4 regions of the Streptosporangium sp. LJ11 genome follow, and region 4 is predicted to be linked to each of the others. Evidence: riboswitches for the same ligand, from Rfam matches in the RefSeq annotation. Region 4 holds a riboswitch; each other region holds the start of a gene.
The links. Region 4 has a riboswitch for cobalamin ahead of ACTOQ3_RS20070 (CbtB domain-containing protein). Riboswitches for the same ligand answer to the same signal wherever they lie in the genome.
Positions count from the first base shown of each region.

Region 1 (5,359 bases), on a different contig from region 4:
GGTCACGTCGTCGCTCACTCTTCCTCGCTCGCCATCGCGTTGACCGCGGCGGCGGTCATCGCGCTTCCGCCCCGCCGCCCGTCCACGACCAGGTACTCCAGGTTCGCCGGGTGCTCGGCGAGGGCCTGCTTGGACTCGGCGGCACCGATGAAACCGACCGGGACGCCGAGTACGGCGGCCGGGCGGCCCGCGCCCTCCTCGACCATCTCCAGCAGCCGGAACAGCGCGGTCGGCGCGTTGCCGATCGCGACCACCGAGCCCTGGAGCCTGTCGCGCCACAGCTCCAGCGCGGCGGCGCTGCGGGTGGTGCCCAGTTCCGCGGCGAGTTCCGGCACCCGGGGGTCGCCGAGGGTGCAGATCACCTCGTTGCCCGCGGGCAGGCGCCGCCGGGTCACCCCGGAGGCGACCATCATGGCGTCGCAGAGCACCGGCGCGCCCGCGCGCAGCGCCTCGCGCGCCGAGGCCACCACGCCGGGTGACCAGCGCAGGTCGCTCACCAGGTCGACCATCCCGCAGGCGTGGATCATGCGGACCGCGACCCGGGCGACGTCGGCGGGCAGGCCGGACAGGTCGGCTTCCGCGCGGATGGTGGCGAAGGAGCGGCGGTAGATCTCCGCGCCGTCGCGGACGTAGTCGATCACAGTTCCCCTCTGGCGGCCGCCAGCGCGGCCGCGGTCTCCTCGATGCCGGAGCAGGTCAGATCGGTGCCGTCCAGCTCCAGGCGGTAGCCGTCACCGGTGGCGACCACATCCGCGACCCGCCCCCTCGGACGGCCGCAGCGCCTGCCGCAGCCCGCCCAGTGCACGGGGAGCGTATCGGTGCCCGGCCCGTTCCCGGACGGCGGGGCCACGGACGGCCCGCTCCCGAACCGCTCCCTTCCGGGCGGCACGGCCGGGGGTGGTGCGACCGCGGGCGGCGGGACGGCGGGCGGCGAGGTCGTGCCGACGGCTACGGCGGTGGCTGTGCCGACGGCTACGGCGGTGGCTGTGCTGACGGCTATGGCGGCGGCCGCGTCGGCCTGGACGTCGGCCAGGGACTTGGCGCAGCCGGGGCGGCCGGTGCAGGCCGTCACGCCGATCCACGGCGAGGCGGGGTCGACGACCAGCCCGGCGGCCTCCAGACGGGCGGCCGTGCCCGCGACCTCGGCGCGGTCCAGGCCGGGCAGGACCACGCCACGCCATGGCGTGAGCCGGATCTCCCCGCCCGAGGCGGCGTCCGCGAGCAGCAGTGCCAGCGCGGAGGTCAGCCGCCCCAGCGGGATCGCCACCCCGAGCGCGACCCGCGCGTCCCCGTCTCCGGTGCCGCTCGCGGGATCCGTCCCTCCTCCGGCGCCGGTTCCGCTCCTCGTCCCGTCCGTGCTCCCGAGGACCCCGACCGGCCCGAGGGTCACGACCCGCGGTCTCACCGGGTCGAAGGGTGTCGTGCCGGGAACCCCGAGGGCGGTTCGCACGCGGGCGGCGATCAGGGAGGGACCGCCGGGGAGTTCGGCGATCCGCCAGGCGGTGACGTCCCGGGTGGCCAGCTCGTCGAGGAACGCCTCGGCGGCGGCGAGCAGGGCGGTCACGGCTCCGGCCGGCGGGACGCGCAGGCCGGTGTCGGTCCCGGCGAGGATCAGCGCGGCCTCGTCCGGCCCCGTGAGCAGGATCCCGGCGTCCGCGCCCAGACCGGCCACGTCCCCCCGGCCGTCGTCGAGGGCGAACATGAACCGCCCCGGCAGGGCGGCGAGGGCGGGGCGGGCGCACAACCGCCGGTCCAGCTCGCCGATCAGCGGTGTGACGTCGGCGATGCCGCCGCCGCGCGGATAGTGCGGACGATCCGAGATACCCGTGCTGTCTGGAGTGTCCGCACCGCTCGATCTGTTCGGCCCGCTCGGCCCGGCCGGCCCGCTCGGCTCGGTGGGTCCGTCCAGTCCGGTCAGCGGGGAGGCGAGGATGTTGCGGATCCGCTCGTGCGTCGCCGAGGGCAGCAGGCCCGCCCTCGCCATCCGCGTGGCGAACCCGTCCCCCGTACCGCTGTCCGGATCCTCCGGGCCGAGGCCGCGCACCTGGACGTTCGCGCGGGAGGTCAGCTCGATGACGCCGCCGCCGTACGCCGCGGCGGCCTCGGCGAGTTCGCGCAGCTGGAAGGGGGTGAGACGGCCTCCGGGCACGCGGACGCGGGCCAGGCCGCCGTCCGCGGCGGCATGGACCTGAAGCGCACCGGGACATGCGTCGAGTCGCGATCGTCCGGAAAAGTCGGCAATGGACACTCGAAGGATGCTAACGCCAGTTTCTTGCAACGAACCGGACTGCCGTAGTGTCATCGGTGGCGACGGCAAAGGGAGGAAGCCGGTGTGAATCCGGCGCGGTCCCGCCACTGTAACCGGGGAGCGAACCCCACCCGGGCCACTGTCCGACGACGGGCGGGAAGGCCGGGGTGAGCACCGATCCGGGAGCCAGGAGACTCCAGCCGTCGCGGCCGACGACGACCCGGGGCGAGGACCCCGAGGGAGGAAGCTCCGTGCGCTCTTCGCCGTTCCCCCGCGACACCGTGGCATCGCCGTTCCCCCGCCACACCGCGCGCTTCTCACGGTTCCCCCGCCACATCGTGGCGCCGTTCCCCCGCCACGCCGTGGCGCCCCTGGGCCGTACCGCCCTTCCTCTCCCGGAGTGTGGCGCGTGATCCTCCTGCTCTCGACCTCCGACACCGACCTGCTGAGCGCTCGCGCGAGCGGCGCCGGCTACCGGCTCGGCAACCCCGCCCGGCTCGCCGCCGCAGACCTCCCGCCGTTGCTGGAGGGCGCCGACCTGGTCGTGGTACGCCTGCTGGGCGGGCGCCGCGCCTGGGAGGAGGGGCTGGACGCCCTGCTCGCCGGCCCCCGGCCCGTCGTCGTGCTCGGTGGCGAGCAGGCGCCCGACGCCGAGCTGATGGAGCTGTCCACGGTGCCCGGTGGGGTCTGCGCCGAGGCGCACGCCTACCTCGCCCACGGCGGCCCGGCCAACCTGACCGAGCTGCACCGTTTCCTGTCCGACACGCTGCTGCTCACCGGCCACGGGTTCGCCGCGCCCGAGCCCACCCCCACCTGGGGGACGCTGGAGCGCGAGGCGCGCGACCAGGACGGTCCCGTCGTCGGAGTGCTCTACTACCGGGCCCACCACGTGGCCGGCAACACGGCCTTCGTCGAGGCGCTCTGCTCGGCGATCGAGGACGCGGGCGCGCGGGCGCTGCCGGTGTACTGCGCCTCCCTGCGCACCGCCGAGCCCGGCCTGGTGGAGGTCCTGCGCGCGGTGGACGCCCTGGTGGTGACCGTGCTCGCCGCGGGCGGGACCCGCCCGGCGACCGCGTCGGCGGGCGGGGACGACGAGGCCTGGGACGTCGGCGCGCTCGCCGAGCTGGACGTGCCGATCCTGCAGGGCCTGTGCCTGACGAGCAGCCGGGCCTCCTGGGAGGAGAACGACGACGGCCTGTCCCCGCTGGACGCCGCCACCCAGGTCGCGATCCCCGAGTTCGACGGGCGGATCATCACGGTGCCGTTCTCCTTCAAGGAGATCGACGAGGACGGGCTCACCGTCTACGTGGCCGACCCCGAGCGGGCCTCGCGGGTGGCGGGCATCGCGGTGCGCCACGCCGCGCTGCGGCACATCCCGCCCGCCGAGCGGCGGCTGGTGCTGATGCTGTCGGCCTACCCCACCAAGCACGCCCGCATCGGCAACGCCGTCGGCCTGGACACCCCGGCCAGCCTGGTGCGGCTGCTGGCCGCGCTCGCGCGGCGCGGTTACGACATCGGCGCCGAGGACGAGCTGCCCGGGGTGACCGGGCAGGACGGCGACGCGCTCATCCACGCGCTGATCGCCGCGGGCGGGCAGGACCAGGACTGGCTCACCGAGGAGCAGCTCGCCGGAAACCCGGTGCGCATCGCGGCGAGCCGGTACGCCGAGTGGTACGCCACCCTCCCGGCGGACCTGCGCGCCCGGATGGAGGAACACTGGGGCCCGGCGCCCGGCGAGCTGTTCGTGGACAGGTCGCGCGACCCGGAGGGCGAGATCGTGCTGGCCGCGCTGCGCTCCGGCAACGTGGTGGTCATGGTGCAGCCGCCGCGCGGCTTCGGCGAGAACCCCATCGCGATCTACCACGACCCCGACCTGCCGCCCAGCCACCACTACCTGGCCGCCTACCGCTGGCTGGCCGACGGCTTCGGCGCGCACGCCGTGGTCCACGTGGGCAAGCACGGCAACCTGGAGTGGCTGCCCGGCAAGTCGGCGGGCCTGTCGGCCTCCTGCGGCCCGGACGCCGCGCTCGGCGACCTGCCGCTCATCTACCCGTTCCTCGTCAACGACCCCGGCGAGGGCACCCAGGCCAAGCGCCGCGCGCACGCCACCCTGGTCGACCACCTCGTCCCGCCGATGGCCCGCGCCGACAGCTACGGGGACATGGCCAGGCTGGAGCAGCTCCTCGACGAGCACGCCTCCATCGCGGCGATGGACCCGGCCAAGCTGCCCGCGATCCGCGCCCAGATCTGGACGCTGATCCAGGCCGCCAGGCTCGACCACGACCTCGGCGTCGCCGACCGCCCGCACGACGCCGAGTTCGACGACTTCCTGCTGCACATCGACGGCTGGCTGTGCGAGGTCAAGGACGTCCAGATCCGCGACGGCCTGCACGTGCTCGGGGCCGCCCCCGAGGGGCGGCCGCGCGTCGACCTGGTGCTGGCCATGCTCCGCGCCCGGCAGATGTGGGCGGGCGGCGAGGCGCTCGTCGGGCTGCGCGAGGCCCTCGGCCTGGCCGAGGACGGCAGCGCCGGACGGATCGGCGTCGACGAGGCCGAGACCCTGGCCCGCGCCCTGGTCGAGGCCATGGAGCACCGCGGCTGGGACCCGTCGGCGGCGGGGGAGGTGACCGCCGAGGTCCTGGGCCGGGCGGACGCCCCGGCAGGAGGCGCCGGTTCGACCGGCACGCACGACGCGACCGGCCGGAGCGGCGCGCCCGGCGCCGGGGGAGCGGCCGTCGCGCGCGGAGCGGATCCCGGGACGGTGGAGAGGATCCTGCGGTTCGCCGCCGTCGAGGTCGTGCCCCGGCTGGCGCGTACCACCGACGAGATCGACGCGATCCTGCACGCCCTCGACGGCGGTTACGTCCCGGCCGGGCCGAGCGGGTCGCCGCTGCGCGGGCTGATCAACGTGCTCCCCACCGGCCGCAACTTCTACTCGGTCGATCCCAAGGCGGTGCCGAGCAGGCTGGCGTGGGAGACCGGCCAGGCGATGGCCGAATCCCTGCTGGAGCGCTACCGCGCCGACACCGGTGACTGGCCGCGCTCGGTCGGGCTGTCGGTCTGGGGGACGAGTGCCATGCGCACCGCCGGGGACGACGTCGCCGAGGTGCT
Region 1 is NZ_JBPXMB010000006.1:146,093-151,451, forward strand. It holds gene ACTOQ3_RS11340 (precorrin-8X methylmutase) at 15-641, opposite strand; gene ACTOQ3_RS11345 (precorrin-3B synthase) at 638-2,248, opposite strand; cobalamin riboswitch at 2,295-2,467, shown strand; gene cobN (cobaltochelatase subunit CobN) at 2,658-5,359, shown strand, end outside.
Region 1: linked by a shared signal. The riboswitch ahead of cobN (cobaltochelatase subunit CobN) and the one ahead of ACTOQ3_RS20070 (CbtB domain-containing protein) in region 4 are both predicted to bind cobalamin.

Region 2 (5,359 bases), on a different contig from region 4:
CAGCCCTGGACGGGGACGATGCCCGGAGCCAGGAGCTCCAAGCCCTCGAGCCACGCGGCCATGTCCGCGCGGGTGCGGCCGACGACGGCTCCCTGACGGGTGCGGCCGTACAGCTCCTGGCCCTTCTTCGCCAGGTCTCCGGTCAGCTCGCCGGGGTGGCCGTGGGAAATGGCCACGTAGCTGCCGGACACCAGCGGGCGACGGATCTCGGCGATGATGCCGGCCGCCTCCTCGTCGTCGGGGATGAAGTGCAGGACGGCCAGCAATAACACTCCCACCGGCTGGGTGAAGTCCAGGTAGTCGTGGACCGTGGGGTGCCGCAGCAGGGCGGCCGGGTCGCGGATGTCGGCCGGGACGACCACCGTGCCGGGGTTGTCGGCGAGCAGCGCGCGAGCATGGACGAGCACCACGGGATCGTTGTCGACGTAGACCACCCGTGAGCTCGGCGCCGCGCGCTGGGCCACCTGATGAACGTTCTCCTGCGTCGGCAACCCGGCGCCGATGTCGAGGAACTGGCGGACGCCCGCGTCGACGAGGGTGCGCACGGCCCGGCTCAGGAAGGCACGGTTGGCCCTGGCGTTCTCGCGCGCGTTCGGCACGGACTGGAGCACCATATCGGCGGCTTCACGATCCGAGGCGAAGTGGTCCTTGCCGCCCAGCAGGTAGTCGTATATGCGTGCCGCGCTCGGCACGGTCAAGTCCACGCCCGGTATATCCATGGACGAAAGGTTAATGAATCAAGCTCCTTCATCGGCGTTTTTCGCGCAAAGGCTGGACATCGGTCCCCGGCCGCCCGAGCGAGGTCTGCGCGCTCGCCAGGAGTCAGCCGTTCCGGCATGCACGACCTCGGCCGAACGTAGAGGCGCTCGATCAACGATCTTCTGCACCGGCCCGCCTGGCGACGCCGCGACGCAGGACCCCGGCAAGCCACGAGACCGGCCCCTGCCTCCGAGGCTCGATCATGTGGCTGAAGCTCCTCACCCCAGCCACATGATCGAACCTCTGAACCGGCTCTAGACCGCTTCCGCGCGGACACGCAGGGCAGCCTCGACCATGTTCCTGAGGCTGGCCTCCGTCTCCGGGTAGTCGCGGGTCTTCAGGCCGCAGTCGGGGTTGACCCAGAGCAGGGCCGGATCCACCGAGGCCGCGGCCGTACGCAGGGCGGCCTCGATCTCCCCGACCGAGGGCACCCTGGGCGAGTGGATGTCCCACACGCCGGGCCCGATGCCGCGCGCGTAGCCGAAGGCGCGCAGGTCGTCCAGGAGTTCCATCCGGGAGCGGGCCGCCTCGACGCTGGTCACGTCGGCGTCCAGGTCGCCGATCGCGCCGATGATCTCTCCGAACTCCGAATAGCACATGTGGGTGTGGATCTGCGTGCTGTCGGCCACCCCGCTGGTGGCCAGCCGGAACGCGGCGACCGCCCACTCCAGGTATGCCTCGTGGTCGGCCCGCCGCAGCGGCAGCAGCTCCCGCAGCGCGGGCTCGTCGACCTGGATGATCCTGATGCCCGCCGCCTCAAGATCGCGGATCTCGTCGCGCAACGCCAGCGCCACCTGCCTGGCGGTCTCGCCCAGTGGCTGGTCGTCGCGGACGAACGACCAGGCCAGCATGGTCACCGGGCCGGTGAGCATGCCCTTGACCGGCTTCTTCGTCCGCGACTGCGCGTAGGAGGCCCAGCGCACCGTCATCGGCTCGGGACGGGAGACGTCGCCGAACAGGATCGGCGGGCGGACGTAGCGGCTGCCGTACGACTGCACCCAGCCGTGCTCGGTGGCGGCGTAGCCCTCCAGCATCTCGGCGAAGTACTGGACCATGTCGTTACGCTCGGGCTCGCCGTGCACCAGCACGTCCAGGCCGATGTCCTCCTGCAGCGCGATGACGCGGTCGATCTCGGCCTCCATCCTGCGCTCGTACCCGGCCCTGTCGATGTCGCCCGAGCGCATGGCGGCGCGGGCCTGGCGCACCTCGCCGGTCTGTGGGAAGGAGCCGATGGTGGTGGTGGCCAGCGGCGGCAGGCCCAGGTCGGCGTTCTGCACGGCGAGCCGCTCGGCGTGCGGGGCGCGCGGGCTGCCCTCGCCCAGGGCATCCAGCCTGGCTCGCACCCGGGGGTTGAGGAACCGCTCGACGGTCCTCTCCCCCGCGACGACCTCCTCGCCGTTCAGCGCCCGGCCGATCCGTACGACCTCGTCGACCTTCTGCCTGGCGAAGGCCAGCCGCTCGCGCAGCCGCGGGTCCAGCGAGGTCTCGGCGTCCAGGTCGAGCGGGACGTGCAGCAGCGAGCAGGAGGTGCTCACCACCAGCCGGTCGCTCAGGCCGAGCAGCGCGGCGCAGGTCGCCAGCGCCTTCGCGATGTCGGTACGCCAGACGTTGCGGCCGTCGACGACCCCGGCGACGAGGGTCTTGCCGGGCAGCCCACCGGCGGCGGCCAGCGCCTCCAGGTTGCCGGGCGCCGAGACGAAGTCCAGGCCGACGGCCTCGACCCGGCTGCGGGCCAGGATCTCCAGTGCGGGCCCGATCTCGCCGAAGTAGGTGGCCACCAGCAGCCGGGGGCGGCTGCTGAGCTCCCCCAGCCGCGCGTAGGCCCGGCGCAGCGCGGCCAGCTCCTCCTCCGTATGGTCGGCGGCCAGTACCGGCTCGTCCAGCTGCACCTCGGCCACCCCCGCCGCGGCCATCCGCTCCAGCAGCTCGGCGTAGGTCTCCAGCAGGCCGTCCAGCAGCCGCAACGGCGCGAAGCCGGGCTCGGTGGACTTGGCCAGCAGCAGGAACGACAGCGGCCCGACCAGCACCGGCCGGGTCTCGACGCCCAGCCGCCGCGCTTCGGCGTACTCGGCCAGCGGCTTGCTCCAGTCGAGCCGGAACCGGGTCTCGGGGCCCACTTCCGGAACCAGGTAGTGGTAGTTGGTGTCGAACCACTTGGTCATCTCCAGCGGTGCGACCCCCTCGGCGCCGCGGGCCATCGCGAAGTACGGGTCCGCGGCACCGGAAAACCGCTCGGGCACCGCGCCCACCATGACGGTGGTGTCCAGCACGTGGTCATACAAGGAGAAGGTGTTGGACGGCACCGCGTCCAGCCCCGCCTCCGACAGCTTCCGCCACACTCCTTGCCGCAACCCGGCGGCCGTCTCCTGCAAGCCGGCGGCGTCGACCCGCCCGGCCCAGTGATCCTCCGTCGCCCGCTTCACCTCGCGACGGCCCCCGATACGGGGATAACCCAAAACGGTCGTGGTGACCTTGCTCATGGCGTCCTTCCCTCGGCTCATGCCATGCCGACCCACGGCCACACGGAAGGAACACCCAGGAAAAACCCATCCCAGGCCCTCCCACGAGACCACGGATCACCGCACACCGGACGGCGCACGAGCGGCTGGCAGGTCTTCGGACTCGCGGGCATCACACACACTCCTACTGACCGTCGCTTCCCAGATGACACGCACCCAGTGCCGATGACGGCGTTCGTTCCCACTCACCGCTGCGGGGCAGTCCCGGAATCACACCGGGTTCCCTCTTACGACTCCCGACACCAACACGGCACCGGGAGAACCAACCGCGCCACGAGCATAACCCGCCCCCACCCCCACCGGACCGGGACGCCACCCAGCGGATCGATGAGGCAGGGATCACCTTCGATCACCCGGCCGCGCGCTCATCCCCATCAGCGTGAAGTAACCCTCAGCGGACCGTGGCTGTCTAGAACTAACCATTGCGCTACTTTCTGTCAAAGTGACAGAAATCTAATGTCGCCTCCATGAGCGATGACCGATGGGAGCCACCAGCCGTCCTGCTCGCCGTTGACCTGGTGATCCTTACCTTGCGCGAATCGCGCCTGCACGTGCTCCTCGTCGAGCGTGGCATCGAGCCGTGCAAGAGTGCCCAAGCTCTGCCAGGCGGCTTCCTTCAGCATTCGGGAGAGAGCCTCATCGAGGCGGCTCACCGGGAGCTGGCGGAGGAGGCCGACCTGGATGTCGAGACACTCCGCCTTGAGCAACTCGGCGTCTATGACGACCCTGGCCGTGACCCTCGCGGCCGGGTGGTGAGCGTTGCCTATCTGGCCATCGCCCCTCGGCTGCCCGAGCCGATCGCCGGGACCGACGCCGCCCGCGCAGGCTGGCAATCCACCGACCGGGTGCTTTCCGGAGCGTTGAAGCTCGCTTTCGACCACCGGCACATCGTCGCGGACGGCGTCGAGCGCGCCCGCGTCAAGCTTGAGCATTCCGCACTCGCCACAGCCTTCTGCAGGCCGACCTTCACGATCACCGATCTCCAGGACGTGTACGAGGCGGTATGGGGGATGCCACTCGACCCCCGCAACTTCTACCGCAAGGTCCAGAAGACCGAGGGCTTCATCGTCTCTGCCGGTTCGGCACGGAAGGCCGCGACCGGACGACCGGCTCGGCTGTTCAAAGCCGGCCCTCGCGATGTTCTGAACCCCCCGATGATCCGGCCCACCGACTCGCCAAACGGAAAGGAACCAACGCAGTGAGCCTCGTCGTGATCCTCACCGCACTAGACCTGGAATACCAGGCGATCCGAGAGAAGCTGATCAACCCGCGCCTGCACCGACACCCGCAAGGCACCCGCTTTGAGGTGGGCCGACTGGCGGACGGGCGATCCCGGGTGGCCCTCGCCCACGTCGGCAAGGGCAATCACTCCGCGGCGGTGCTCACCGAACGCGCCATCGCCGAATTCCAACCGGCCGCTCTCCTGTTCGTGGGTGTGGCCGGCGCGCTGCATCCGGACATCGCTCTCGGAGATGTGGTGGTGGCCACGCACATTTACGCCTTCCACGGTGGGACCAGCGAGGATGACCGCTTCAGGAGCCGTCCCCGCGTCTGGGAGACCTCGCACGCCGCCGAGCAGATCGCCCAGCACCTGTGCCGCAGCGGTGCCTGGGGCAAGGATCTCGATTCCCGCCCGGATGTGCACTTCGGGCCGATCGCCGCAGGAGAAGTGGTCCTGAACTCCCGGCTCTCCTCACACGCCCGCTGGATTCGCGACAACTACAACGACGCGCGGGCGATCGAGATGGAAGGCGCAGGCGTGGCGCAGGCCGGGCAGCTGAACCGAGCGCTGCCGGTGGTCGTGATCCGGGGCATCAGCGACCGAGCCGACGGCACCAAGGAGACCACGGATCGCGAACGGTGGCAGCAGCGGGCAGTCGCCAACGCGGCCGCGTTCGCCGCAGCTCTCGCCGAAGAACTGTCCACCGAAGAGCCCACGAGAAGGAGCTCCACCATGCCCGACACGACCAGGAACATCGCGAAGGGGAACGCTCGCGTGGGAGTGCAGGCAGGTACCGTACACGGCGGCATAAGGATCTCTCCCGAACCGTCCAGACCGACGGACCTGCCCGAAGCGCTGC
Region 2 is NZ_JBPXMB010000017.1:127,749-133,107, reverse strand. It holds gene ACTOQ3_RS24945 (SAM-dependent methyltransferase) at 1-719, opposite strand, end outside; gene metE (5-methyltetrahydropteroyltriglutamate--homocysteine S-methyltransferase) at 1,014-3,239, opposite strand; cobalamin riboswitch at 3,350-3,560, opposite strand; gene ACTOQ3_RS24935 (NUDIX hydrolase) at 3,746-4,480, shown strand; gene ACTOQ3_RS24930 (5'-methylthioadenosine/S-adenosylhomocysteine nucleosidase family protein) at 4,477-5,359, shown strand, end outside.
Region 2: linked by a shared signal. The riboswitch ahead of metE (5-methyltetrahydropteroyltriglutamate--homocysteine S-methyltransferase) and the one ahead of ACTOQ3_RS20070 (CbtB domain-containing protein) in region 4 are both predicted to bind cobalamin.

Region 3 (5,359 bases), on a different contig from region 4:
TTCGTCCCGGTGGCCAGGCCGCTGAGCAGGCCCCTGGAGCGGAACCAGTAGACGTAGGCGAAGGCCCCGTAGAAGAACAGCCCCTCGATGCACGCCGCGAAGCAGATCAGGTTGAGCAGGAACGCCCGCCGGTCCTCCCGCGTCTCCAGCCGGGTCAGCCCGCCGAGCGAGTCGATCCAGCGGAAGCAGAACTCCGCCTTGTCCCGGATCGAGGGGATGTGCTCGACCGCGGCGAAGGCCTTGACCCGCTCGTCCGGATCGGGCAGGTAGGTGTCCAGCAGGGTCAGGTAGAACTGGACGTGCACCGCCTCCTCGAACAGCTGCCTGCTGAGATAGAGGCGCGCCTCGGGGGCGTTGAGGTGCTGGTAGAGGTTGAGGACGAGGTTGTTGGCCACGATCGAGTCGCCGGTGGCGAAGAACGCCACGAGGCGGTTGATCAGGTGGCGCTCCTCGGGCGTCATCCTCGCCAGGTCGGCCAGGTCGGAGGTGAGGTCCACCTCCTCGACGGTCCAGGTGTTGCGGATCGCGGCCCGGTAGCGCTCGTAGAACTCGGGGTAGCGCATCGGCCGCAGGGTGAGATCCATGCCGGGGTCGAGCAACATCGGGTGAATGCCTTTCTGAGGGCTTTCGGGGAGCCGGGGCGGCTACTGGCAGGCGTCGCAGTACTCGGGGTTCTCCAGGGAGCAGGCGACGGCTTCGGGGTCGGGCGCCGCCCGCTCCACCGGCGCCGCCACGGTGGCCTGCGCGATCCTGGTGGCCGGGCGCGAGCGCAGGTAGTAGGTGGTCTTGAGGCCCGACTTCCACGCGTAGGCGTACATCGAGGAGAGCTTGCCGATGGTCGGCGTGGCCATGAAGAGGTTCAGCGACTGCGACTGGTCGATGTACGGGGTGCGCGCGGCGGCCAGGTCGATCAGCGCCTTCTGCGGCAGCTCCCAGGCCGTCCGGTAGAGCGCCTTCAGGTCGGCGGGGATCTCCGGGATGTCCTGGACGGAGCCGTCGGCGCGCTTGATCGCGTCGCGGATCAGCGGGGTCCACAGGCCGCGGGCCTGGAGGTCGCGGACGAGATAGCGGTTGACCTGGAGGAACTCCCCCGAGAGGGTCTCGCGCTTGAAGACGTTGGAGACCTGCGGCTCGATGCACTCGTAGCAGCCCGCGATGGAGGCGATCGTGGCCGTCGGCGCGATCGCGATCATCAGCGAGTTGCGCAGGCCGGTCCCGGCGATCCGCTCCCTGAGCTCGGCCCACTCCGCGGACCCCGCCGCCTCGTAGTGGTCGGGGTGGAGCACCCCGGCGGCGGCCCTGGTCTCCTCGTACGACGGGTGACGGCCCCGCTCCACGGCCAGGTCGGAGGAGGTCCGGTAGGCGGCGAGCGCGATCTCCTCGGAGATCCTGGTGGACAGCTCCAGGGCGCGCGGCGAGTCGAACGGCAGCCGCAGCGTGAACAGCACGTCGGCCAGGCCCATCACGCCGAGCCCGATCGGGCGCCACTTCCGGTTGGCCGCCTCCGCCTCGGGGGTCGGGTAGAAGCCCAGGTCGATGGTGCGGTCGAGGAACCGCACGGCGGTACGGACGGTCGCGCGCAGCCGCGCCCAGTCGACGGCCTCCCCGGCGTCCGCCGACAGGTGGGCGGCGAGGTTGATCGAGCCGAGGTTGCAGACGGCGGTCTCCGCGTCGCCGGTGACCTCGAGGATCTCGGTGCAGAGGTTCGACAGGTGGATGACGTTCTGGGGCCTGGCCGTCTGGTTGGAGGTCCGGTTGGCGGCGTCCTTGAAGGTCATCCAGCCGTTGCCGGTCTGGGCGAGCGTGCGCATCATCCGCCCGTACAGGGTGCGGGCGGGGATCTGCCGGGTGAAGCGGCCCTCGGCCTCGGCGGCCCGGTAGGCGTCGTCGAACGCGGCGCCGTACAGGTCGGTGAGGTGCGGGACCTCCTTGGGATCGAACAGCGACCAGACGCCGTCGGCCTCGACCCGGCGCATGAACTCGTCGGGGATCCAGTTGGCCAGGTTCAGGTTGTGCGTGCGGCGGGCCTCCTCGCCGGTGTTGTCGCGCAGTTCCAGGAACTCCTCGACGTCGGCGTGCCAGGGCTCCAAGTAGACGCAGGCCGCGCCCTTGCGCCGGCCGCCCTGGTTGACCGCGGCCACGCTGGAGTCGAGCGTGCGCAGCCAGGGCACGATGCCGTTGGAGTGACCGTTGGTGCCGCGGATCAGCGAGCCCCGCGAGCGGACCCTGGTCCAGGCGATCCCGATGCCCCCCGCGTACTTCGACAGCCGCGCGACCTGCCCGTAGCGCTCGTAGATGGACTCCAGCTCGTCGCGGGGCGAGTCGAGCAGGAAGCACGAGGAGAGCTGGGGCCTGCGGGAGCCGGAGTTGAACAGCGTGGGCGAGCTGGGCAGGTAGGACAGGGTGGCCATGAGCGCGTACAGCTCGGCGGCCTCCTCGACGGTCTCGGACAGGCCGCAGGCCACCCGGAGGAAGAAGTGCTGCGGGCGCTCCAGGACCTTGCGGGTCCTCGGGTGGCGCAGCAGGTAGCGGTCGTAGACGGTACGCAGCCCGAAGTACTCGAACCTGGCGTCGGCCTCCGGATCGGCCAGCGCGTCCAGGACCCCGGCGTGGGCGGCCACGAACTCCGCGAGCCCGTCCTGGATCAACCCCGCCTCGTGGGTCGCGGCGATGGACTCGGAGAAGTCGCGGACGCCGTGCTCGGCGGCCTCGTCGGCGATCAGCTCGGCCAGCATCGCGGCGGCGACCCTGGAGTTCTCGGGATCGGTGATCACCCGGGCGGCCGCCTCGTCGATGGCCAGCCTGCGGTCGTCCGACGCGGTCCCCGCCGCGGTCTCCGCCAATGCCTGTGTCACGTAGTGCCCCTCGCTCGATCGGACTTCCCCGTACGGCTCCGCCGGATGGGCACGCGTCCGCGAGCGATCCCGGGCACGCCGGATCGCCTCGTTCCGCGGACCCTCCCACGAGGCCCTGGACGTTCACGTCACCGGCAGGTCTTCGGACTCACGGGCGCACCGCACACACCTACCGGCCGTCGCTTCCCAGGCATGGTTCACCCAGTGCTCGATAACGGCTTTCGTTCCCGTTCACCGCTGCGGGGCAGTCCCGGAATCTCACCGGGTTCCCTCTTGCCTCGCCCCTCGCGGGGCGAACCAGCAACGAGCAGGATCCTACATCTAGGGGCGCCGGACGCAACTACCCCAACAGGTTGTGTCGGAGGACTTCAACAGTCCGAGCTCGTGAAGCACGCCGCGAGTGCGGCCCGTCTCGGTGGAGAGCCACTGGCGGAACTCGTCGCCGCTGAGGTAGACCCGGCTCCAGCCGTGGGACGCGCACAGGGCACGCCAGCGCGGCGCGGCGTCGATCCTGTCACACAGGGCGATCGCGGCGTCCCGGTCCCCCGGGCTCATGCCCTTGGGACCCAGCAGGCCGCACCAGTCGCTGTACTCCAGGCGGACGTCGACCTCCATGAGCGTCGGCGCGTCGATCCCGTCGATCCGGCCGCCGGAGGAGACCACCAGGGGCCGCAGGCGGCCCGCGGCGATCTCGGGCCGCAGGGCGCGCGCCGATCCCAGCAGGGCCGCCACCCGGCCGACGTGGAGCGCCTCGGCGGCGTCCTCGGGGGCGAGGTATCCGGCGTACTCCAGCAGCCGGATGTCCACCCCCAGGCACTTGCCGATCATGCCGTAGAGCACGTGGTCGGAGCCGCCCTCCGACCGTCCGCCGACCGTCAGCCCCGCCGGGTCGTGCCGCAGCCGCGCGACGAAGTCCTCGAAGGTGCGCAGGCGGGAGCCGGAGGAGACCACCAGGACCGCCCAGTCGCCGACCAGGCGGGCGATGGGAGTGGCGGCGTTCACCACGGCCGTGGTGTTGGCGATCTCCGCGGCGGCCACCATCGGCATCGCGGTGACGAGCAGCCTGCCCTCGCGCGCGAAGGGTCCGCGGAAGGCGCCGAACGCGTCGCGCGGGGCGGAGCCCAGGGCTCCCGCCCGCTCGACGGCCATGGCGGTGCGCGCCAGTCCCGACTGGACCAGGACGGTCGCCAGCCTGCCCGCGATCCTGTCCCAGCCGTGGCCGTCGGCGGTCGGCTCGAGAAGGAACAGGCGCTTCACCGCCGGATCGGCGCCGCCGTCCGCACCGCACCCCGCGGCGACCACGGCCCCCGCCGCCAGTGCGAAAAACCCCCTACGGCGCATAAGCGCCCCTTCCCCCAAGAACCCCCTATACCATAGGTTACTTTCCCCTCACTTTCTGTGATGAAGTGGGGTATGCCGGAACTTCCGGTGATCCACGTTCGGGCACGGATCACCGGAAAACACTGGAAATCCGGATATCGAAGACGACCGTCTCGCGAGGGCTCAGGAAAACGCACCCCCGCCCCCGGCAGGCCGGGGACGGGGGTGCGAAGGCAGAGAGGTAGAAGAGAGGTGGAGAGGGTCTCACTCCACCGTGACGCTCTTGGCCAGGTTCCTGGGCTTGTCGACGTCCCTGCCCAGCGCCACGGCGGCGTGGTAGGCGAAGAGCTGGAGCGGGATCGACAGCAGGATCGGGTCCAGCTCGGTCTCGTTCTTGGGCACCACGACGCAGTCGTCGGCCAGCTTGGGGTCGGCCGTGCGGTGGCCCACCATGAGCACCCGGCCGCCCCGGGCGCGGATCTCGCCCAGCGTGGTGAGGTTCTTGTCCAGCAGTTCGTCGTCGGGGACGATCGCCACCGTCGGCATGTCCGGGCCGATCAGCGCCAGCGGCCCGTGCTTGAGCTCGCTGGCCGGGTACGCCTCGGCGTGCACGTACGAGATCTCCTTGAGCTTCTGCGCGCCCTCGCGGGCCACCGGGTAACCCCTGACCCGGCCCACGAACATCATGCTCGGCGACTCGGCGTACTTGCCCGCCAGCTCCTCGATCTGCGGCTCCAGCGCCAGGATCTCCTTGATCTGGTCCGGCAGCCTCCGCAGGCCGTCGCAGATCCTGCGGCCGTCGGCGGGAGACAGGTCACGCACCCGGCCCAGGTGCAGCGCGAGCAGCGCGAAGGCCACGGCGGTCGAGGTGAACGCCTTGGTGCTCGCCACCGAGACCTCGGGACCCGCATGCAGGTAGACGCCGCCGTCGCACTCGCGGGCGATCGCGCTGCCCACGGTGTTGACGATGCCGAGCACCCGGCCGCCCTTGCGCTTGAGCTCCTGCACGGCGGCGAGGGTGTCGTAGGTCTCCCCCGACTGGCTGATCGCCACGTACAGGGTATCGGCCTCCACCACCGGGCTGCGGTAGCGGAACTCGCTGGCCGGCTCCGCGTCGGCCGGGATGCGCGCCAGCTCCTCGATGAGCTGCGCGCCGATCTGGCCCGAGTAGTACGCGGAACCGC
Region 3 is NZ_JBPXMB010000003.1:366,812-372,170, reverse strand. It holds gene ACTOQ3_RS06385 (ribonucleotide-diphosphate reductase subunit beta) at 1-602, opposite strand, end outside; gene ACTOQ3_RS06380 (ribonucleoside-diphosphate reductase subunit alpha) at 645-2,855, opposite strand; cobalamin riboswitch at 2,972-3,172, opposite strand; gene ACTOQ3_RS06375 (tripartite tricarboxylate transporter substrate-binding protein) at 3,177-4,196, opposite strand; gene glmS (glutamine--fructose-6-phosphate transaminase (isomerizing)) at 4,440-5,359, opposite strand, start outside.
Region 3: linked by a shared signal. The riboswitch ahead of ACTOQ3_RS06380 (ribonucleoside-diphosphate reductase subunit alpha) and the one ahead of ACTOQ3_RS20070 (CbtB domain-containing protein) in region 4 are both predicted to bind cobalamin.

Region 4 (5,359 bases):
GGGAACCCTGGCACGAGCCTCGGCGATGCGCGCGGCCAGTGCCCGCTCCTCGCCCGCCCAGGCGGCGGCGAAGGCGTCGGGATCGGCCTCGAAGGCCAGGCGGCGCCGGACCACGTCCACCCGCTGGGACGGTTCCCGCGAGGCCCGGACCTCCACGGTCAGCCCGAAGCGGTCGAGCAGCTGCGGGCGCAGTTCCCCCTCCTCGGGGTTCATCGTCCCGACCAGCAGGAACCGGGCGGCGTGCCGTACCGACACCCCCTCGCGCTCGACGTAGCAGGTGCCGAGGGCGGCGGCGTCGAGCAGCAGGTCCACCAGGTGGTCGTGCAGGAGGTTGACCTCGTCGACGTACAGGACGCCCCGGTGGGCGCTCGCCAGGAGGCCGGGTTCGAAGGTTTTCACGCCCTCGGTGAGGGCTCGCTCGATGTCGAGGGAGCCGACGAGGCGGTCCTCGGAGGCGCCGACGGGCAGTTCGACGAGGCGGGCGGGCCGCGCTCCACCGGGCCGCACGGTGCCGGACCGGGCTCCGCCGGACCGGGTTCCGCCGGGCTGAACGGTGGCGGGCGGGGTGGGCCGGTCGCCCGGTTCGGTACGGCCATCGTGCGGCCCGTCCGGGCAGCCGGGGTCGGGGGCGGCGGGGTCGCAGGAGAAGCGGCAGCCGGTCACCACCTCGACGGGCGGCAGGAGCGCGGCCAGCGCCCGCACGACCGTGGACTTGGCGGTGCCCTTCTCCCCCCTGACCAGCACTCCCCCGACGCGGGGGGAGACCGCGTTGAGGATCAGCGCGAGTTTCAGGTCCTCCAGCCCCACGATCGCGGTGAAGGGATAGCGGGAGTCACGCACCTTCGGGTTCTCCTGTCCGTCTCGTCGAATCAAAGGGTCGCCGGGCGCTCTGACCGTCATGGGAGGTAGCTGAGCCGCCAGCGCCCGCCGCGCCCGGTGAGCGTCACGCGGGCCAGCGGCGCGACGTCGACGCGCCAGAAGGCCTGGGCGGGGGCGCCGAGGGCGTGGACGACCGCGGCGCGGATGACCGCCGGGTGGGTGACCGCGACGGCCCTGCCGGGGGCGCGGACGGCGAGCCAGCCGGACACCCTGGCCAGGAGCGCGGTGACCGGCTCCCCGCCGTGCGGCGCCGCGCCGGGGTCGCCGAGCCAGGAGGCGAGCGCCTCGGGTTCCGCGGCCTCGACCTCGCCGAGCGTCATCCCGCTCCAGCGGCCGTAGTCGCAGTCGGCCAGCAGCGGGTCGTGCTCGGCCCGCAGGCCGAGCGCCGCCGCCGTCTGGACGCAGCGCAGTTCGGCGGGGCAGGCCGCGGGACCCGGGCCGAGGTCCCGCGCCATCCCCTCGGCCCGGCGCAGGCCGCGTTCGTCGAGTGGTTCGTCACCCGGGAACGCGGCCCGTACCGTCGCCGAGGTGGAGGCGTGGCAGACCAGGAGCAGGCGGGTGACCCCCGAGGGGGTCGTCACACCGGGCCGCGCCTGCGGGCGGCGAAGGCGAACAGCGCGCCGACGCCGGCCCAGAAGACCACCTGGGTCCCCATGGAGGCGACCCGGAAGTCCCACAGGAGGTCGGCGGGGAAGCCCCGGGGCACCTCCGAGATCTTCGGCATGAGGATCCAGGCCGCGACGACGGGGACCAGGAAGGTGGCACCCGCCGACAGCCAGCGCACCCACGGTTCGCTCCGCGAGGCGTAGCGGTGGGCGGCGGTGCCGGCGGCGACCGCGAGGATCCCGATGACCACCGCGACCAGGTAGAGCACGGTGCGCCGGCCGATGGTCTCCGGGTCACCGACGGCCGGCGGGTTGGCGGGATATTTCATGAACGGGATGAGGACGATGGCGATGAACGCCGCGGCTGCGAGGGTGACCGCGAGCACCGGCTCCGATCGGGGTCCCGCCCGGCCGCGTACGGCCGCGTAGACGAGGGAGAACAGGCCCCCGACCGCCAGGCCGTACAGGCCGAGGGCGAGGAAGAGCCCGAAGCGCTGCCCGCCCCTGCTGACCAGGGCCTCCTCGTCGTGGGAGTGGGCCGCTGCCCCGGTGTCGTCGTGTGATCCGGCCGGGGAGGCGGCCGCGGCCGCCTCCTCCAGCGCGATGGCCTGGTCGATGCGCGGTTCGCCGACGGTGTAGGCGAAGACGGCCGCGAGCAGCCCTGCGAGCAGTCCGACGACGAGGCCCCGGACGATGAGTTTGGTGATCACCTGTGGCTCAGTGGCACGGCACGCCGAGCAGGTGACGCCCGTCGTGCATGAGTTCGTGCAGGTAGTTCCCCGCCTGTGAGATCGCTCCCTGGTCGAAGGTGACCAGGTAGGCGAGGAGCAGCAGCACCGGTACGGCGAGCAGCCAGCGGGTGAGCGAGGGCCATGGGATGGGCTGGGTGTGCGGTGCCGAGATCTGGCTCACGGCCACCTCCTCCGGGATTGACGCGTCCCTTTTCGTAGGTCGGTGGCGGCCGAGTGTGACCTGGCTTCCGGCTTCTGAGAGCCGGTTACAGTGGCGCGACCGCACCGGAGTTTCACCGGATTTCCCTCGCACCGCCACAAAACACCCGGAACGTATCCCGGTTCTCCGTCCCCCGTCAATCCGGGTGTCCGGTTTGACGGGCTCGGGCCGTCACGGGGTCCGGGCATGACGAGGGGGGAGGTGGCCAGGCCTGGCCACCTCCCCCCTCGCGGGAGTCACTGTTCGCCGGTCAGCGCCGTCACCAGCTCCGCGGCGGTACGGCAGCGGTCGAACAGCTCGCCCACGTGGGCCTTGGTGCCGCGCAGCGGCTCAAGGGTGGGGACGCGCTGCAGCGACTCACGGCCGGGGATGTCGAAGATGACCGAGTCCCAGGAGGCCGCGGCCACCGACTCGCTGTACTGGCTCAGGCAGCGGCCGCGGAAGTAGGCCCGGGTGTCGTTGGGCGGCACCTCGATGGCCCGCTGGACCTCTTCCTCGGTGACCAGGCGCTGCATGCGGCCCCGGGCGACCAGCCGGTTGTAGAGCCCCCGGTCGGGGCGGATGTCGGAGTACTGGAGGTCGACGAGCTGCAGGCGCGGGTGCGACCAGGGAAGGCCGTCACGGGTGCGGTAGCCCTCCAGGAGCTCCAGCTTGGCCACCCAGTCGAGCTCCCTGGACAGCTGCATCGGGTCCTCCGCCAGGCGGGTGAGGACCGACTCCCAGCGCTCCAGGATGTCCTTGGTGGGCTCGTCCAGGCCGTTGGCGCTGCGCTCCTCGGCGTACTTGCGGGCGAGCTCCAGGTATTCCATCTGCAACTGCACCGCGGTCAGCTTGCGGCCGTCGCGCATGGAGATCTCGTACTTGAGCGTGGGGTCGTGCGAGACCGCGCGCAGGGCCTGGACGGGGTTGTCCACGGCCAGGTCGCGGGTGAAGTAGTTGTCCTCGATCATGGCCAGGACGAGCGCGGTCGACCCCAGCTTCAGGTAGGTCGAGATCTCCGACATGTTGGCGTCGCCGATGATGACGTGCAGGCGGCGGTATTTCTCCGGGTCGGCGTGGGGCTCGTCCCGGGTGTTGATGATCGGCCGCTTGAGCGTCGTCTCCAGGCCCACCTCGACCTCGAAGAAGTCGGCCCGCTGGCTGATCTGGAAGCCCTCGCCCCGGGAGTCCTGGCCGATGCCGACCTTGCCCGCGCCGGTGACGACCTGCCGGGAGACGAAGAACGGCGTCAGGTGCCTGACGATGTCGGCGAACGAGGTGGCCCGGCGCATGAGGTAGTTCTCATGGCAGCCGTAGGAGGCGCCCTTGTTGTCGGTGTTGTTCTTGTAGAGCTGGATCGGGGCGTTGGCCGGCATCGCCGAGGCGCGGACCGCCGCGTCGTGCATCACCCGCTCGCCCGCCTTGTCCCAGATCACCGCCGCCCTGGGATTGGTGCACTCGGGCGTGGAGTATTCGGGGTGGGCGTGGTCGACGTACAGCCGGGCCCCGTTGGTGAGGATCACGTTCGCCAGGCCGAGGTCCTCGTCGGTCAGCTGGCTCTGGTCGGCCACCTCCCGCGCGAGGTCGAACCCCCGTGCGTCCCGCAGCGGGTTCTCCTCCTCGAAGTCCCATCGCGCGCGCCGAGCCCTCGCGGCCGAGGCCGCCAGATAGGCGTTCACGACCTGAGAGGAGGTCACCATCGCGTTGGCCCCCGGCTGTCCGGGCACGGAGATGCCGTACTCGGTCTCGATGCCCATCACCCGCCGTACCGTCATGCGCACCCTCTGTTCGTCAGGGACTGATTCTCTCCGTGGTATCTATTCCCGACCCTAGACCCTTCACTATGCCCGGTGGTCGGACAGTTATGGCACCGAAGCCTTTTCGCCCGTTGCGAGGGGGATCGAGGAGAGCGCGGGGAGCTGTGACGGGGACGGGGATGCGGCCCTTCTCCGCCTCCTGGACTTGACGAACTCCTGAAGCGGGCGCTCGGCCAACCGGTACACCAGGTAGGAGAACGCCATCGCGGCCAGCACGGTGACCAGCGCGGTCAGCGGGGGCGGCAGCACGTCCCGCAGGGCGGGGACGATCAGGACCGCGGCCGGGGTGTGGAACAGGTAGAGCGGGTAGGTGAGCGCGCCCAGGACGACCAGGCCGCGCCAGCGCAGCCACCCCAGCCAGCCGAGCGCCACCATCGCCATGAGCACGTAGAAGCCGATCACGGTGGCGACCACGGCCCACTCGGGCACGGGCATCGCGGCGTAGCCGACGTTCTCGATCCGCCCGGCCACCCGGTCGATCGCCGCGTTCACCGCCAGGCCGCCGCTGATCCCGGCGAGGCACCACAGGACGAGCCTGGGGCCGAACTTCGTCATCAGGAAGAACGCCATGCCGCCGACGAAGTACGCCGCGTACTTGGGCATGACCACCAGGTCCACCCAGGCCTCCTCGCTCCCGGCGAAGAACCCGGCCGCCAGCAGCCAGACGCCCATGAAGGCCAGGCAGCGGTTGAGCGTCACCCCGGCGATCACCAGGATCGAGATCAGCACGTAGAAGCGGAGCTCCACCCACAACGACCAGTAGACGCCGTTGGCGTCGTAGACGCCGAGGGCCCGCTGGAGCATCGTGAGGTTGATCCCGTACTCGCCGAGGCTGAGCTTGGGGTCCAGGGCCGTGGCGGCGGTCAGCCCGTAGACCGCGGCGGTGACGGCCACGCTGACCCAGTAGGCGGGAAAGAGCCGCACCAGCCGGGAGAGGGCGAACGCCCCCAGGCCCCGCCCCCAGATGCTCATCAGGATCACGAAGCCGCTGATCATGAAGAACAGCTCGACGCCGAGGATGCCGAGCCCGGAGATGGTGGAGATCGCCGGGAACAGCTCGGCCGGGCGGTCGCCCCACACCGAGGCGAAGGCGATGAAGTAGTGGAAGGCGAGCACCGCCATGGCGGC
Region 4 is NZ_JBPXMB010000013.1:29,588-34,946, forward strand. It holds gene ACTOQ3_RS20055 (magnesium chelatase subunit D family protein) at 1-900, opposite strand, end outside; gene ACTOQ3_RS20060 (histidine phosphatase family protein) at 897-1,460, opposite strand; gene ACTOQ3_RS20065 (CbtA family protein) at 1,457-2,194, opposite strand; gene ACTOQ3_RS20070 (CbtB domain-containing protein) at 2,202-2,396, opposite strand; adenosylcobalamin (AdoCbl) riboswitch at 2,414-2,547, opposite strand; gene dop (depupylase/deamidase Dop) at 2,672-4,189, opposite strand; gene ACTOQ3_RS20080 (acyltransferase family protein) at 4,277-5,359, opposite strand, start outside.